Regions from separate parts of the Rothia sp. HMSC071C12 genome, predicted to be linked through region 1. Evidence: riboswitches for the same ligand, from Rfam matches in the RefSeq annotation. Region 1 holds a riboswitch; the other holds the start of a gene.
What was found. Region 1 has a riboswitch for S-adenosylmethionine ahead of HMPREF2942_RS02660 (bifunctional o-acetylhomoserine/o-acetylserine sulfhydrylase). Riboswitches for the same ligand answer to the same signal wherever they lie in the genome.
Positions count from the first base shown of each region.

Region 2: it holds a riboswitch for S-adenosylmethionine, as region 1 does, so the genes downstream of both, HMPREF2942_RS01495 (ABC transporter ATP-binding protein) here and HMPREF2942_RS02660 (bifunctional o-acetylhomoserine/o-acetylserine sulfhydrylase) in region 1, are expected to answer to the same signal.

Region 1 is NZ_KV814370.1:4,130-12,400, forward strand. Features, by position in the region: gene HMPREF2942_RS02660 (bifunctional o-acetylhomoserine/o-acetylserine sulfhydrylase) at 69-1,415, opposite strand; SAM riboswitch class IV at 1,519-1,631, opposite strand; gene HMPREF2942_RS02665 (ABC transporter ATP-binding protein) at 1,971-2,957, shown strand; gene HMPREF2942_RS02670 (ABC transporter permease) at 2,954-3,814, shown strand; gene HMPREF2942_RS02675 (ABC transporter) at 3,816-4,643, shown strand; gene rsgA (ribosome small subunit-dependent GTPase A) at 4,719-5,939, shown strand; gene HMPREF2942_RS02685 (S9 family peptidase) at 6,149-8,271, shown strand, end outside.
Region 2 is NZ_KV814368.1:85,338-93,608, forward strand. Features, by position in the region: gene HMPREF2942_RS01485 (ABC transporter permease) at 1-621, opposite strand, end outside; gene HMPREF2942_RS01490 (aliphatic sulfonate ABC transporter substrate-binding protein) at 621-1,685, opposite strand; gene HMPREF2942_RS01495 (ABC transporter ATP-binding protein) at 1,750-2,586, opposite strand; SAM riboswitch class I at 2,591-2,687, opposite strand; SAM riboswitch class IV at 2,863-2,971, shown strand; gene HMPREF2942_RS01500 (LLM class flavin-dependent oxidoreductase) at 3,086-4,513, shown strand; gene HMPREF2942_RS01505 (YchJ family protein) at 4,683-5,126, shown strand; gene HMPREF2942_RS01510 (NCS2 family permease) at 5,269-6,717, opposite strand; gene HMPREF2942_RS01515 (NCS2 family permease) at 7,039-8,271, opposite strand, start outside.

The DNA.
Region 1 (8,271 bases):
TAACGGGGAATCCGCAGGTGGACCGAAAAGCCGTAGCTTGCCGGTCCACCTGCGGGTTGCATCACCGTTTAGGAGAGGGTATCGAAGCCCAGCTGCAGGTCGGCGAGAATGTCGTCGATGTTCTCGATACCGACTGCCAGGCGGACGAAGTTCGGGTACACGCCAATCTTCTCCAGTTCCTCAGCGGAAAGCTGGGAGTGGGTGGTGGAGGCGGGGTGAATCACGAGCGAGCGTACGTCACCGATGTTCGCCACGTTGGAGTGCAGCTTCAGGGCGTCCACGAAGTCGCGGGTCTCCTCCAGGGTTGCGTCCTTGAGGGTGAAGCCGAGCACCGCACCGGGGCCCTTGGGCAGGTACTTCTGTGCACGCTCGTACCAGGGGGAGGATTCCACGCCAGCCCAGATAACCTTGTCGACCTGCGGGTTTGCTTCGAGCCAGCGGGCGACCTTGGTGGCGTTCTCAATGTGGCGTTCGATGCGCAGGGAGAGAGTCTCCAGACCGATGCCGATGTTGAAGGCGTTGGTCGGGGAGATTGCGGCGCCGGTGTCACGCAGCAGGGAGACGCGCGCCTTCAGGATGTAGGAGAGGTTCGCGCCGAACGCGGAGTCCTTACCCAAATCGCGTGCGTAGACCAGGCCGTGGTAGCCGGGGGCGGGCTGGTTGAACTTGGGGAACTTCTCGGGGTCTGCACCGTAGTCGAAGTTACCGGAGTCAACGATCACGCCGCCGATGGAGGTGCCGTGGCCGCCCAGGTACTTGGTGGCGGAGTGGACGACTACGTCTGCGCCGTGCTCGATGGGGCGCAGCAGGTAGGGGGTGGGCACGGTGTTGTCCACGATCAGGGGTACGCCGTTTTCGTGCGCAATTGCGGCAATGGGCTCAATGTCGAGCACGTCGTTGCGGGGGTTGGGCACGGACTCGCCGTAGAAGAGCTTGGTGTTGGGGCGGACTGCGGCGCGCCATGCATCCAGGTCGTCCGGGTCCTCAACGAAGGTGGTTTCGATACCGAGGTCGGCGAGGGTGTACTTGAGCAGGTTGTAGGTGCCGCCGTACACGGAGGGCGATGCGACCACGTGGTCGCCGGCGCCGGCAATGTTCAGGATTGCGTAGGTGATAGCTGCCTGACCGGATGCCAGCAGCAGCGCACCAACGCCGCCTTCCAGGGAAGCGATGCGGTTTTCGATAGCTTCCTGGGTGGGGTTGTTGAGGCGAGTGTAGATGGGGCCCAGCTCGGCGAGGGCGAAACGGTTCGCTGCCTGCTCGGCGCTGTCAAAGACGAAGGAAGTGGTCTGGTAGATGGGTAGTGCCCGAGCTCCCGTTGCGGCATCCGGCGCCTGACCTGCGTGAATCTGGCGGGTTTCGAACTTCCAACCTGCGGGGTTGGCGGGAGTCGGGACGGTAGTGTTGTTGCTCATGCGTGGCTCCTAATGGGGATTCTTAGGGGGCCGCATGCCGACGGTACAGGAATCGTCGTCGAATAATCCTGTCACGATTGATGTACCGTTTTCGGTCACATCGGTCCCGCGCTTGCGTCACGCTTGTGCGTGCCGCCTGGTCTTCACCCAGGGCACCCCACCGCGGAGGAGGGTTGCCGGCCAGCTAGCTGGGGCTTGTCGCTGGCGCTCTTGACCTGTATTCAGGGTGTCACAGGGCACGGGGCGGGGTCAAGGGTTTTGTGGGTAGACGGCACTTTAAGACATTTCATTGCAAAGATGACGTTTTTTAACGTCTGTCATAAAACGTGAGCGACGGTGCCGGGGCAATCCGAGGGCGAGGCAATCGAGATGCGGAGGCGGACACCCACCATCCACACAGTAACCCCCATCACTTTTATCTACAGTTTTTCGGTACACTGAAATGACACATACACTCACGCAGGGTACAACTCACTACGGCTCGCTACGCCGTTTATCCTGCTCAGCATCCCTCCGGTATAGGGGCCAGAGGGTCATACCCGAAGGTTACCTACCATGTCTCTTGTTCTTGATGCGGCGCAGCTCAGCCGCGTCTTTGGCAAAGGTGAAAACGCTTTTACCGCCGTCGACCGTGTGTCACTTCGCGTCAGTTCCGGTGAGATTCATGCCCTCCTCGGCCCCAACGGTGCGGGCAAAACGACTACCGTGCAGATGTGCTCGACCCTGCTCACACCCACCGGCGGTAACCTTACCGTGAACGGTATTGACGCTATCGCCCACCCGCAGCGGGCGCGCCGTCACGTGGGCCTAGCTTTGGGAGGGGAGAACGGCTTCTACCCGCGCGCTAGTGCCCGCGACAATCTGCTGTTCTTCGCCGATGTTGCGGGGGTTTCCGGGCGGACCCGACGACACGAGGTGGAGCATGCCCTAGCACGCGTAGAGCTCACCGATGCGGCAACGCGGCCTGTCCAGGAGTTTTCCCGCGGCATGAAGCAGCGCCTACATATTGCCCGCGCCCTGCTCGGCTCCCCCGCCCTGCTCCTGCTGGATGAGCCGACCAATGGGCTCGACCCCGATATCGCTCTGACCGTGCGTACCCTCATCCGATCTCTGGCAAATGAAGGTACCGCCATTCTGCTGACGAGCCACCTGCTGGGCGAGATTGAGGACCTAGCGCACACCATCACCGTTTTGGGCGCAGGTTCTGTCGCCGTGAGCGGCAACCTCGAGGATATTGCCGCGCACGCCGGCATTGCCGCCACGACCGTGGTTCAGGTCGAGGCCACCGCCACCGAGGGTCTTGATACACTACGCGGATTCCTCCACGATAAGGCGGCGGTGCTGTTTGCCCCGCGTGGTTCCGGCTGGGAGCTAACCCTCTACTGGCACGGTGAGCGCACCACGTTCGAGGCGGGTGAGGCTCACCGCATCCTCACGGAGGGGCTTGCCACCGCGAACATTGGGGCACGGACCGAACCGTACACACGCCCGGCAACCTTGGAAGAGGCATACCTGGCAATGGCGGAGGGGCTCAAGCGATGAACGCTCAGACGCAACGCTCGGAAGAGTTCCAGCGGCAGGGTCGACGGTATGACCTGTGGCAGGAGTGCGCCCGCCAACTGCGACTCATGGGCTTTAGCCTGCGCCAGTTCCTGACGGTCCCCTACTTCATTCAGCTGCTCATCAGTACGGTACTCGGCTCGGTCATCCTTCAGGCGCTCGCCGTGCATGCGGCGGCGCAGAGCTCCGCGGGTCACTCCGTTGACCCGACCCTCGCGTGGACCCGCGCGGGCATTGTGGGCATGTGGTCGGTCTGCATCGTGTCTGCGGGCATCATCAATTTCGAGCGTTTCCGTGGGACCCTCGTGTACCTGTGTTCGGGGTCGATTTCTCCGGTGCGGGTGCTGGCGGCTATCGTTTCGAGCGCCTCCATTGTGGGTATGGCGGCTTTGCCCCTGTCGTGGCTCATCTGGGCTCTTGTGACGCTTAACCCGCAGGTCACGGATTTTTCAGCACTCTGGCCGCGCTACGTTCTGGGCGTTCCCCTGCTGTGGCTTGCGTGCCTGTCGGTCACGTTCATGATTGCGGTATTCTTCGTGGCCACGCCGAACGCTATCGCCTACGAGGAGCTATTGCTCGTGCCGGTTTTTATTCTTTCCGGGGTTCTCTTCACGACCATTGAAGCGCCCGCCTGGCTGGATGCCGCGGGCGTGCTCATTCCCCTGCAGGCGCCGGTTCACCTCCTACTTGGGCGTACCGCCATCACTACCCCGGCGGATGCGCTCCTACCCGTGGCACAGACTCTGGCAGTGAGCTTCATCTGGGCGTTGTGTGCTTTCCTTTTTGCCCGGAAGGCTCTCGCCTCCGCCCGTCATCGCGGTACCCTGGGGGCGATGTAGCGTGCGTATTCTCTCTTCTGCCGCTCTGCCTAGCGTGGCGCGTCGGGCTCTGTCGACCGCCTCTATTGGCTGGTCATCTTCTATTACCTTCGCGACCCTCGGAACGGCTATCACGACCCTGGTTCTCGTACCCGGTCTTAACGTGCTTTTCACGGTGCTTCTGGGTGCTGATCTTGCCGCAAACGATACGGTACGCATCGGCTGCGCGTCTGCTCTGATTGCCACCCTCAGCTCCGTGGCAGCCGGTATTGTCGCGCGCGTTGCCACCGACCGGTGGATTGGCGTCTTCGAGTACGTGTGTACGGCTCGCCCGGTGGACGCTGGCTACTGGCTCGGTGCGGCGGCGGTACCCGCGTTGCTGGCATCCGTAACGGGTCTGAGCAATGTGGGTATCGTGTGGTTGCTGTCCCTCACGGAGCCCTCTACCGGAGCAGGTTCGGGGCTTCTACTGGGGGCCATTGCGCTGATGCCGGCTGCGATTCTGGGAGGGGTCTGCCTGGGTATTTTTGCTGCCGGCTTGGGTCTGTACCTATCGGATCCGTACACGGGCTCGAACGTTCTATCTATTGTTCTGCCGGTCAGCGCGGGTGTGATTGTGCCGGTGAGTACCTACCCGGCGTGGCTTGCGTGGGTATGTTCGTGGGTTCCCGGATCCCGGCTGGTGCAAGCTTTAGATACCTCTGGCGGTATTGCGAGCACCGCGCCGGATCTCTTCACGCTCCTGGCAGCAGACGCGGCATTGGCAGTACTCTACGCCGCTATCGGATTGGGGCTGACTTTCCTTGCCGCCCGCCGCATCCGTGCCGGCGCCCGCGCCTCACTGTTGTAAACGGTGAACCCTGAAAAAGAACGAACCTTTTAATCACCCGCTATCCGGGCGCCGCAACCAAGAAAGACTATTCCTGTGACCATCGCTCCCGCTTCATACACCTTAGAGACTCTAGGGTTCGACCCCTCCTGGCAGGGCGCGGCAATCCGCGCCGCGTTCACCCTCGGCGGTACCCTCGAAAACTTTACCCTCGCCCGTGTCAGCGCCGTGCACCGCACCCGCTACGAGCTACTGACCTACGAGCGGGGTGAGCTCATTAAGCTTTCCGCTCCGCTGCGTCCGGTTGAGAACGACTACGGCGAAGAAGAGTACCCCGTCGTCGGCGACTGGGTACTCACCCAGCCCATCCCTGGAACCGGTAGCGATAGCCAGCCCGCGGAGCACAAACCCCTCGCGATACTGCCCCGGCGAAGCTACCTCACCCGACCCAGCGCCACCCGAGAATCCGCGGATCAGCCTGTCGCCGCCAACGTGGATATGCTCTGCATCGTTGAGCCGTGCTTCCCCGAGCCGTCCATTGGGCGAATTGAACGCTACACCGCTCTGGCGCACGCTTCCGGGGTGCAGGTCGCACTGATTCTCACCAAGGGTGACCTAGTAACGGCCGAACAGCTCACCAACTACAGGGACTCCCTCGCAGGTGGTGTGGATGCGGTGCTCGCCGTCTGCACGGACAACGGCTACGACCCCGCTCCAGTGGCGGAGCTCGTCGCCGGACGCACCGCCGCATTCCTGGGCCGCAGCGGTGCCGGAAAATCTACCCTGGTCAACGCCCTGCTCAACCCGGGAGCCGACCCCCGCGAGGCCAGCTCAGAAAACCGGGTGCAAGCAACCTCCGCGGTTCGCGGCGCCGACGGCAAGGGACGCCACACCACCACCAGCCGCCAGATGCTTGTTTTGCCCGGTGTGGAAGGCTCAAGCGAAGGAGACTCGACCAACGCAAAATCATCATCTGGCACGGTGCTGATTGACACTCCGGGCGTACGAGCCCTAGCCGCAACGAGCGATAGCGCCGCGATTGACGAAACCTTCGACGACGTCTCCAGCTACGCCGCCGCCTGCCGGTACAGCGACTGTTCCCACGGTTCCGAACCCGGATGCGCGGTGCAGCAGGCCATCACTGACGGCGCTCTCGACCCCGAGCGCTTCGAACGCTACCGCAGGATGATAGCCGAATCCGCGCGTCTACGCCTGCGCTCTCAAGAACGTGAGTACCGGCAGAGTAACCGTGCCTTCACGAAGGCAAACAAGGCGGGCCGCCGCACCCTCATGTCTATTAAGGGACGCGCTAACTAGCTACCGAATTCGCACGTTCCAGAAAAGTACAGGGGCTAATCTGGGCGATACTGCCCAAGCCGCAATATAGTAGCCTGCCTCACTCTTCGATACACTAGAACTAGGCGTGCCCACAGTCCCCCGCACCCCGTCCCCTCGGCGGTAGAAGAGGCGGGCGCAGACGGCACACACCATTCACAAACCCATAACTCAATGAAAGAGGTGGCAGCATGGCTGAACAGAACCTCACCCCGCCCGTACCGAAGAAGGTCAAGCACCGCCGCGAACACCACGGCGACGTCTTCATCGACCACTACGAATGGCTCCGCGACAAGGAAAGCGAAGAGGTCCTCAACTACCTCAAGGCAGAAGCCGAATACACCGAAGCTGTCACCGCAGACCAGCAGCCCCTCCGCGAATCCATCTTCAACGAAATCAAGGGCCGCACCCTGCTGTCGGATCTGACCGTCCCGAACCGTATCGGTGACTGGTGGTACTACAGCCGCATGGTGCCCGGCGGCCAGTACCCCGTCTTCTACCGCTACCCCGCCCTGCACGAAGGCGACGAGGTGGTGCGCTACACCCCGCCGACCGTCACCCCCGGCGAAGTACTCGAGGGTGAAGTCGTCATCCTCGACTGCAACGAATACGCCAAGGACATGGAGTTCTTCTCCCTCGGCAGCTTCCAGCCTGCACGTAACGGCAAGCTGCTGAGCATTTCCGTGGACGAGAAGGGCGACGAGCGCTACGAGCAGCGCTTCCTCAACATGGAAACCGGCGCCTTCCTCGAAGACACCATCCCCAACATTGCGGCGGGATCCTTCTTCATCAACCACGCCGAACAGCTCATCTACCTCGTCCCCGACGAGTCGTGGCGCCCCTGGCGTGTCTACGTGCACGACGTCGGACAGGGCACCGAAGACCACCTGATCTACGAGGAACCGGACAACACCATGTGGCTCGGCGCCGCCATGAGCTCCGACCGTTCCTCCGTGGTCATTACCAGCTCGAATTCCGAGTACACGGAGGTGCGCCTCATCCCCACCCGCGAACCCAAGGACGAGCCGACCCTGCTCATCCCCAAGAGCGCGGGCATCGAATACTACGCTGAGCCGCTCAACATTGCCGGCGAGCAGCACCTGCTGATTCAGCACGACTACAATGCGTTGAACTCCGAGTTGGTCCTCGCAGACATGCCGCGCGAAGGTGAAAGCCTCGAAGAGTACGCGCAGCGTTGGGTGCCGGTCATCCGCCACAGCGAACACGTGCGCCTGGAGGGCTTCACCTTCACCGCAACGCACCTGGTCGTCACCGCCCGCGCGGACACCACCACCCGCATCTTCCTCGCACCGCGTGAGCAGCTGCCCATCCAGTGGCGCCGCCGCCGACCCGCCGGCGTGACCTTCATGGAACCTGCCGGCTTCGACGAGGAACTGTACACCGCCTCCGTGCTGCGTGCGGAGAACTACTCCCCCGTGCTGCGCATCGCCTACACCTCGTACCTGACGCCGCGCCGCGTCTACGACTACTTCCCCATGTCGCAGACCCTGCTGCTGCGCCGTGAAACCCCCGTGCTGGGCGGCTACAACCGCGAGAACTACCGCGCTTACCGCGACTGGGCACCAGCGGCGGACGGCACGCTCATCCCGATCTCGGTGATTCACCGCGCCGACCTGGACATGAGCAAGTCGCACCCGGTCATCCAGTACGGTTACGGCTCGTACGAGTCATCCATGGACCCGATGTTCTCCATCCCGATGCTGTCGATCCTGGACCGCGGCGTCATCTACGTCATTGCGCATATTCGCGGCGGCGGCGAGATGGGCCGCTCCTGGTACCAGAACGGCAAGAAGCTCGCGAAGAAGAACACCTTCACCGACTTCGTGGACGTCACCAGCTACATTGCGGCTAAGCCGTGGGCTGATGAGGCGCGTATCGGCTGCTACGGCGGTAGCGCCGGCGGCCTGCTCATGGGCGCCGTCGTGAACCTCGCCCCCGAAAAGTACGCCGCCTGCCTGGCTGCCGTGCCGTTCGTGGATGCGCTGACCACCATCCTCGACCCGGAGCTGCCGCTGTCGGCGATGGAGTGGGAAGAGTGGGGCAACCCGATTGAGGACCCGGAAGTGTACGCCTACATGAAGTCGTACACCCCGTACGAGAACATCCGCCCGGTCCGCTACCCGGCGATTGCTGCGGTGACGAGCCTGCACGACACCCGCGTGCTCTACGTGGAGCCTGCGAAGTGGGTTGCGGCGCTGCGTGAGCAGATTGACCCGTCCTCGCCGGTGCCGCTGCTGAAGATTGATATGTCGGGCGGTCACGGTGGTGGTTCGGGCCGGTACACGCGTTGGCG
Region 2 (8,271 bases), on a different contig from region 1:
CGAAACAACCGACGGCAGAACCGCGGGAAGCTGAACCGTGGTGAACAGGCGCAGACCCTTCAGGCCGAAGGCGCGTGCCGCCTCCACAAGCTTGGGGTCAACGTGCGCCAGAGCCGCAGAAACCGTGGTGTATACCGGGAAGAACGCACCAATAGCAACCAGGGTCACCTTGGAATTCTCGCCGATACCGATCCACAGCAGAAGCAGCGGAACCCACGCCAGGGACGGCACGGCACGCAGCGCACCAATGGTCGGTGCGGCAATCAGACGCACCGGCGCAGACAGGCCAATCAGCGCACCCAGCACCAGGCCGAGCACGGCACCAATACCGAAACCAATCAGCACACGCTGAGTAGAAATCGCCACGTGGCGGCCCAACTCGCCGCGCTGCGCCAGCTCAACACCGGCGCTGACCACACGGTCGGGGGAGGGCAGCTGAACCTGGGTGAACACGCCGTTCGTGCTCAGAATGTACCAGAGGGCAATCAGCGCCAGGGGAAGAATCAGGCCCAGGTACTGCTTACCGGCGAACGGGTTCGACGGCAGCTTCACGGAAGAGACACGCTTCTCGGCACGCTCAGCGCGAGCGCTGGAGGCGGCGGTGATCGTTGCGGCGGTCATTACTTCTCAACCACCTTTGCGATCTTCTCAACGGCTGCGCTGTCAGCCTTCTTTGCGAACTGGTCGTCCACAATGCTGTTTAGTGCCTTGTCCACGTCGGACTGGGAGGGAACGTCGCCGGACTCGACCAGAATCGGGCCGACACCCTTGAGAACCTCAACCTGCTTAGCGCCCGGAACCGGGTCGATATCCAGGTGGGTGCGCTCCATGACGACCTGAGCAGTCTCGTGCTTAATGCCGGACTCCTCCTCGACAATCTTCACTGCCTCTTCGGGGTTCTTCTTAGCCCAGGCGCGAGCGTACTCGTACACGTCCACGATGGTCTGTGCGGCGGTCGGGTTGGACTGAATGAACTTCTCGGTCGCGTTCAGGAAGCCGTAGGTGTTGAAGTTCAGGTTGCGGTAGAAGAGCACGTCGCCGCTTTCCACCTCGGCGGCAGCCATAATCGGGTCCAGGCCGCTCCACGCGTTGACCTGACCGTTATCCAGGGCGGTGCGGCCGTCGGCGTGCTGCAGGTTCTGAATGGTCAGATCCGAAGCGGAAATACCCTCCTGCTTGAGTGCCTGCAGCAGCAGGAAGTACGGGTCGGTACCCTTGGTCACGGCAACAGTCTTACCCTTCAGGTCCGCAACCTTGGTGATGCCCGAATCCTTGCGGGTCACCAGTGCCGACCATTCCGGCTGCGAGTAGAGGCTAATGACCTTGATGGGGGAGCCATTAGCGCGTGCCAGCAGCGCCGCCGAACCGGCGGTCGAGCCAACATCAATATTGCCGCTACGCAGCGCCTCATTCGCCTTGTTCGAACCGGCCGACTTGACCCACTCAACCTTCTTACCCTCGGCGGCGAGGGCGGTCTCAAGCCAACCCTTCTTGCGGATAATCAGGGACAGCGGGTTGTAGGTCGCGTAGTCAATGGTCACGGTGTTCTGATTGCCACCACCGGCAGCACCGGAGGCGTTAGCGGAACCGGAACCTTCACCGGCGCAGGCGCTGAGCAGAGTAGCAAAAGCGGCGGCTGCGGCAAGGGACTTGAGGGCGGTACGACGAGACGGGGAGTAAGTCATGATGAAATCTTTTCGCTTCTGAAGATGATGATGTGATGTGTAAGAAATGTGTTGCGTGGCGGCTTTAGGCGTTATCTTCCACGCCGAGCTCAGCCAACAGTTCGCTACGCAGCGCCGTGATCTCAGCATCGGCGCGGTCACGCGGGTGAGAACGGTCAACGGTCACAATGCGCTGGATGGTGGCGGGCGCCTCCGGGGTGTCCTTACCGAGGACAATCACCCGGTCAGAGAGGTACAGCGCCTCTTCCACATCGTGGGTGACCAGCAGAATCGTGGTCGGGTCTTGACGGTGCACGTCCAACAGCAAATCCTGCATGTTGATGCGGGTCAGCGCATCCAGAGCACCGAAGGGCTCGTCGAGCAGCAGCACGCCGGGGTTGCGTGCGAGCGCTCGTGCCAGGGACACGCGCTGAGCCATACCGCCTGAAATTTCCTTGGGACGGTGGGTTGCGTATTCGCCCAGGCCGACCAGGTCGAGCAGGCGCGCTACGGATGCTGCGCCTTCAGATTTTTTGGTGCCCTGCGGTAGTCCGAGAGCCACGTTGTCGGCGACGGTGCGCCAGGGGAGCAGGCGCGGTTCCTGAAAGCCGATAGCTACGCGGGGGTCGAGGCCGGTCACTGCCTTCTCGCCGATACGCACGGTACCTGCGGTGATGCGGTTCAGGCCTGCTGCTGCACGCAGGAGAGTGGATTTGCCGCATCCGGAGGAGCCGATGACGGAGATAATCTCGCCGGGGGCTGCGGTGAAGGAGACTCCGCGAAGAACTTCGTGGGTTCCGCCGGGCACGGGGAAAGATTGTCCGACGCCTTCAAAGCTCAAGGGGACGGCGGCGGTGGATACGGCACGGCGGCCGTTCTTTTCACTGGTGGGTACGTCAGTTACTGCACTGTTGAGTGTCATGTCACTTCCATCGTTCCTGGCGTTAGCACCGGGGGCGGAAGAATCCGTGCCGGTTGCTGCGACGTCGTGGAGCCAGGTCTCTCAGTCGCTCTGGATGGTTTGCTTCTCCCACCCTATGGGCTGTGGCGTGCCTCAATCAACCCTGCGGGCGCGTATGAATTTCTATGACCGTATATTTCGCATTTATCACGAAATATTTCGGTTCCACGTCACAAAAAGATTTTTTCGTCACAAACGTGACCTCCCTCCCGTGCGCCCCGTACACTCAAACCACGAGATCATGAGTCCCGGCGCTAAGCTCTGGCTAGCCGGGCGGCAACCCTCTCCCGTAGCGGGGTGCCCCAGATGATGATCTGGCCTCAACGTTACGAGGCAAGTACGGCGCGAACGCGCCACCTGCACGAAGGCCACCACCGAACGCAGAAGGCAAGAAGGAGGCGGCGCGCGGGGTGCAGGGCACTAACCCGATCGTCCCCGATCATTCGCGAAAGGAAAATCGATGGCTGAGCAGAAGAAGCGCATCGTAGTTAACGCATTCGAAATGACCTGCATTGGTCACCAGAGCTTCGACCTCTGGCGTCACCCGCGCTCCCGCGCAACCGAGTACAACACCATCAAGTACTGGACTGACCTGGCTAAGACCCTTGAGCGCGGCCTGTTTGACGCCGTGTTCATCGCTGACGTGGTCGGCATCTACGACGTGTACAAGAACTCTGCCGCTCCCGCCATTGAGGGTGCCGCTCAGGTTCCCGTGAATGACCCCGCAACCCAGATTTCTGCAATGGCTGCAGTGACCGAGCACCTCGGCTTCGGCGTGACTGCTGCCGCTACTTTCGAGCAGCCCTACACCCTGGCTCGCCGCTACGCCTCCCTCGACCACCTCACTGAGGGCCGCGTCGGCTTCAACGTTGTGACCTCTTACCTGCCTTCGGCTGCTGAGAACCAGGGCCTGCCCACCCAGATCCCGCACGACGAGCGCTACGAAATCGCCGACGAGTTCCTGGACGTCTGCTACAAGCTGTGGGAAGGCTCCTGGGAAGACGGCGCAGTCATCAAGGACCGCGAGCGCGGCATCTACGCTGACCCCTCCAAGGTCCACCCGATTGGCCACAAGGGCAAGTACTTCTCCGTACCCGGCATCTCCCTGACCGAGCCGAGCCCGCAGCGCACCCCCGTGATTTTCCAGGCTGGCGCATCCAGCCGTGGCCAGCAGTTCTCCGGTAAGCACGCTGAGGCTGTGTTCATCAGCGCTCTGCGTCCCGACCTGACCCGCGTTGTGACCGACCGTATTCGCGCCGCTGCCGAGGAGCAGGGCCGTAGCCGCGACGACGTGAAGATCCTTGCAATGCTCTCGGTCATCGTGGATGAGACCGAAGAGAAGGCAAAGGCAAAGTACGAGGAGTACAAGAAGTACATCAACCTCGACTCTGCACAGGCTATCATCGGCGGCTGGTCCGGTGTTGACCTGTCCCAGTTCGACGAGGACGAGGTCCTGAACTACGTGCAGACCGAGTCGATTCAGTCCTTCCTGACCCCCTTCACCCTGCAGGCGAAGGACAAGAAGTGGACCCGCAAGGCCATCGCTGAGCACACCACCCTCGGCGGCATGGGCGATGTCATTGTTGGTGACCCGGTTCAGGTTGCTGACGAGCTTGAGCGCTGGATCGACGAGGGTGGCCTGGACGGCATCAACCTGGCATACCACGTCTCCCCGGGCTCCTTCGAGGACTTCATCGAGTACGTTGTTCCCGAGCTGCAGAAGCGCGGCCGCTACCGCACCGAGTACGAGGGCAACACCCTGCGTGAGAACATCTTCGGTAAGGGCCACACCAAGGTTGCTAACAGCCACCCGGCTGCTAAGTACCGCGGCGCATACGTGGGCAAGCCTTCGGCTGCTGACACCCCGGCTCGCGCAATCGCTGAATAAGCGTTGCCGCTGAAGCGTACCGTGTAGGTTCGCTCAAACTTAACGATTGAAAACAAGAACGCCCGTTCTGCTGGAGGATTTGTATCCTCGGCGGAGCGGGCGTTTCTTTGCGCTGTGCTTTCTTGATGCGATGCCTTCTTGACGTGGCGCGTTCTTTATACTGGGTGGCATGACTGAACTGAACCAGGTTGAACTTAACCATGAAGACCGCTGCCCCTGCTCGAGCGGCGAGGTGTACGGCGCCTGCTGCGGCAGGTTCCTGGGCGAGTTTGCCGCCTCCGGCACGCTGACTGCTCCTGCGCCGGAGCAGCTGATGCGCTCGCGTTTTACCGCGTTTGCGACCGGGGATGCGGCGTATCTGCTGGCGAGCTGGCATCCGAGTACTCGCCCGGCCGCCTTGGAGTTGGAGGATGATATCCGCTGGTATCGCCTGGATATTCTGGGTGCTTCGGGTGGCCCGTTTGATGCGTCCGGTACGGTGGAGTTCGTTGCGTATTACCGTTCGGTGCCGGGTGTTCCTGCGGAGGAGCGGGTGAAGGGCAGCATGCATGAGCTGTCGCGCTTTGAGAAGGTGGGCGGCGCCTGGTTCTACGTGGATGGAGACGTCCGCTAAGTCTCGTCACTTTCCTTGCCTCTCGTACATGCTGAGTGCGGGTGGGCAGATAAAGAAATGGCAGAATCATTCCGAAACCGGAACGATTCTGCCATTCTTTGTTGACGCCTCTCAATGAGGCTAACTATCGGGGCTAGCGGACTTAGCTAGTCCAGCCGTTAATGATGCCCATACCGAAGTAGATCACGAACACCGCGGAGACCAGGTACATCAGCCAGTGCACGTCCTTGCCGCGGCCCTGCACCAGGCGAATGAAAGTGTACGCCACGAAGCCGGCACCAATACCGTTCGCAATCGAGTACGACAGCGGCATGAAAATAATGGTCAGGAACGCCGGAATACCCAGACCCCAGTCGGTCCAGTCAATATTCACAGCCTGGCGGATCATCAGGAAGCCGACCACGACCAGCGCCGGAGCAACCGCCTCGAAAGGAACGATGGTGACCAGCGGCGAAATGAAAATCGCCAGCAGGAACAGCACACCGGTCACAATGTTCGCAAAGCCGGTGCGTGCACCCGCACCAATACCGGTAGCGGATTCCACGAAAATTTGGTTCGCCGAACCGGACGCGCCACCACCGATAACGGAACCGAAAGCGTCCACGAGCAGGACCTTGTCGATGTCCTCAACCTTGCCGTCCTTCATGGTGCCAGCCTCGGCGGCAAGACCCACCGAAACGCCCATCGCGTCGAAGAACACGGACAGCAGAATGGTGAACACCAGCAGCGAAGCAGCCAGCGGACCGATGTGGGTGAATGCGCCGAACAGGTCAGCGGAACCGATGAGGGAGAAGTTCGGGGTGGTGAACTTCATGTCCGCCAGGGAAGGCACGTTCAGGGACCAACCGGTTGCCGCCTCCTTCACGGAACCGGAGGGGACAACCGCCTCCAGAATCAGGGACAGTGCGGTGGAGGCGAGCACGCCCCACAGGATCGCCCCCTTCACGTTACGGATGAACAGGGCGATGGTGAAGAACAAGCCGAAGAGGAAGACGAGGGTGGGCCAGCCGAGCAGGTGACCGCCCGCGCCGAGGCTCACCGGAACGGTGGTGCCAGCTGCGTCAGGCATGCGGCGGATAATGCCGGAGTCGACCAGACCGATAAAGGAAATAAAGAAGCCGATACCGACCACAATCGCGGTCTTGAGCGACTCGGGGACCGCCTCAAACACCGCGGTACGGAAGCCGGTGAGCACCAGAACGGTCATGATCAGACCGGCAAGAACGACCAGGCCCATGATGTCTGCCCAGGTCAGGTTCGGGGTGGTGGCAATGGTGGAGGCGAGCAGCGCGTTCACGCCCAGGCCAGCCGCCATGGCGAAGGGCTGCTTGGCGATAACACCCATGAGGATGGTCATCACGCCGGCAACCAGCGCGGTCACAGCCGCGACGGGTGCGATACCGAGGGTGCGTTCGGATGCGTCCTTGCCGAGGCCGATGACGAGGGGGTTCAGCACCACGATGTAGCTCATGGCGAAGAATGCGGCGAGGCCGCCGCGGAATTCTGCGGCGATGGAGGAGCCGCGTTCGGAAATCTTGAAGTAGCGGTCGAGTGCGCTGGTGGGCGCTGCCGCCTTCTGGGGTTCAGACATGTGAGGATCCGTTGATGTTGTTCGGTGTGTACTGTTGCGCCGCCGGTTTCGAGGGTAAAGCTCGCGGGTAAGTCCCGGGTTGGGCGCCACAATGGTTCAACTATTGTAGGCGCCGCCGCTTAGCTTGTGCCGTTGAAACGCGTTGTGTGCGGCGGTTCAGTCGGTGATGTGGTGTTTCCCCGACCCCTGCAACCCAGAATTGGGTAGTTGGGGTAGAGGGAAGAATAGCGCAGGGCGGGGTACCGGCAACCCGAAGGTGCCGATACCCCGCCCTGATGGTGCCCGCGCCTCCACGTGTGGAGGGTGAGGCACCTGATGTATTTAGTGCATCCAGCCGGTAATCAGGCCGTTAGCGAAGAAGATGAGGAACACTGCGGAAACCACGTACATGAGCCAGTGAACTTCCTTGCCGCGACCCTGCACCAAGCGGATGAAGACGTAGGACAGGAAGCCTGCGCCGATACCGTCCGCGATGGAGTATGCCAGCGGCATGAAGATGATGGTCATGAACGCGGGGATACCCAGACCCCAGTCGTTCCAGTCGATGTTCACTGCTTGGCGGATCATCAGGAAGCCAACGAACACCATTGCGGGTGCAACAGCTTCGAAGGGCACGATGGTGACCAGCGGGGACAGGAAGATTGCGACGAGGAACAGTGCGCCGGTGACGATGTTCGCGAAGCCGGTGCGTGCGCCCGCGCCGATACCGGTTGCGGACTCCACGAAGATCTGGCTTGCGGAGGAGGAGGTGCCACCGCCGGCTACGGAGCCGAGGGCGTCCACGAGCAGGACCTTGTCGACGTTCTCGATCTGGCCGTCCTTGATGGTGCCTGCTTCGGTTGCGAGACCGACGGAGGTGCCCATTGCGTCGAAGAACGCGGAGATGAGGATGGTGAAGATCAGCAGAACTGCAGCCATGCCGCCGAGGGTGCCGAAGGCGCCAAACAGGTCAGCGGAGCCGAACAGGGAGAAGTCGGGCAGCTTGCTGGTGTTGGAGTCCCAGACGGGGACGTTCAGAGACCAGCCGGTGGGGGACTGAAGCGAGCTGCCGGAGGGCACGACCTTCTCCAGGATGATGGAGAGGGCGGTGGAGGCGAGCACACCGTAGAGGATTGCACCCTTCACATTACGGATGAACAGCGCAATGGTGAGGAACAGGCCGAACAGGAAGACCAGGGTGGGCCAGCCGAGCAGGTGGCCGCTCACGCCGAAGGAGACGGGCACGGTGGTGCCGGCTGCGTCGGGCATGCGGCGGATGATGCCTGCGTTAACGAGGCCGATGAAGGCGATGAAGAAGCCGATACCGACGACGATTGCAACCTTGAGCGATTCGGGAACCGCGTTGAACACTGCGGTGCGGAAGCCGGTCAGCACGAGGATGGTCATCAGCACACCAGCCCAGACGACGAGGCCCATGATGGCGGGCCAGGTCAGGTTGGGGGTGGAGGCGATGGTGGTTGCCAGCAGCGCGTTCACGCCGAGGCCTGCCGCCATGGCGAAGGGCTGCTTGGCGATGACGCCCATGAGGATGGTCATGACGCCTGCGACCAGTGC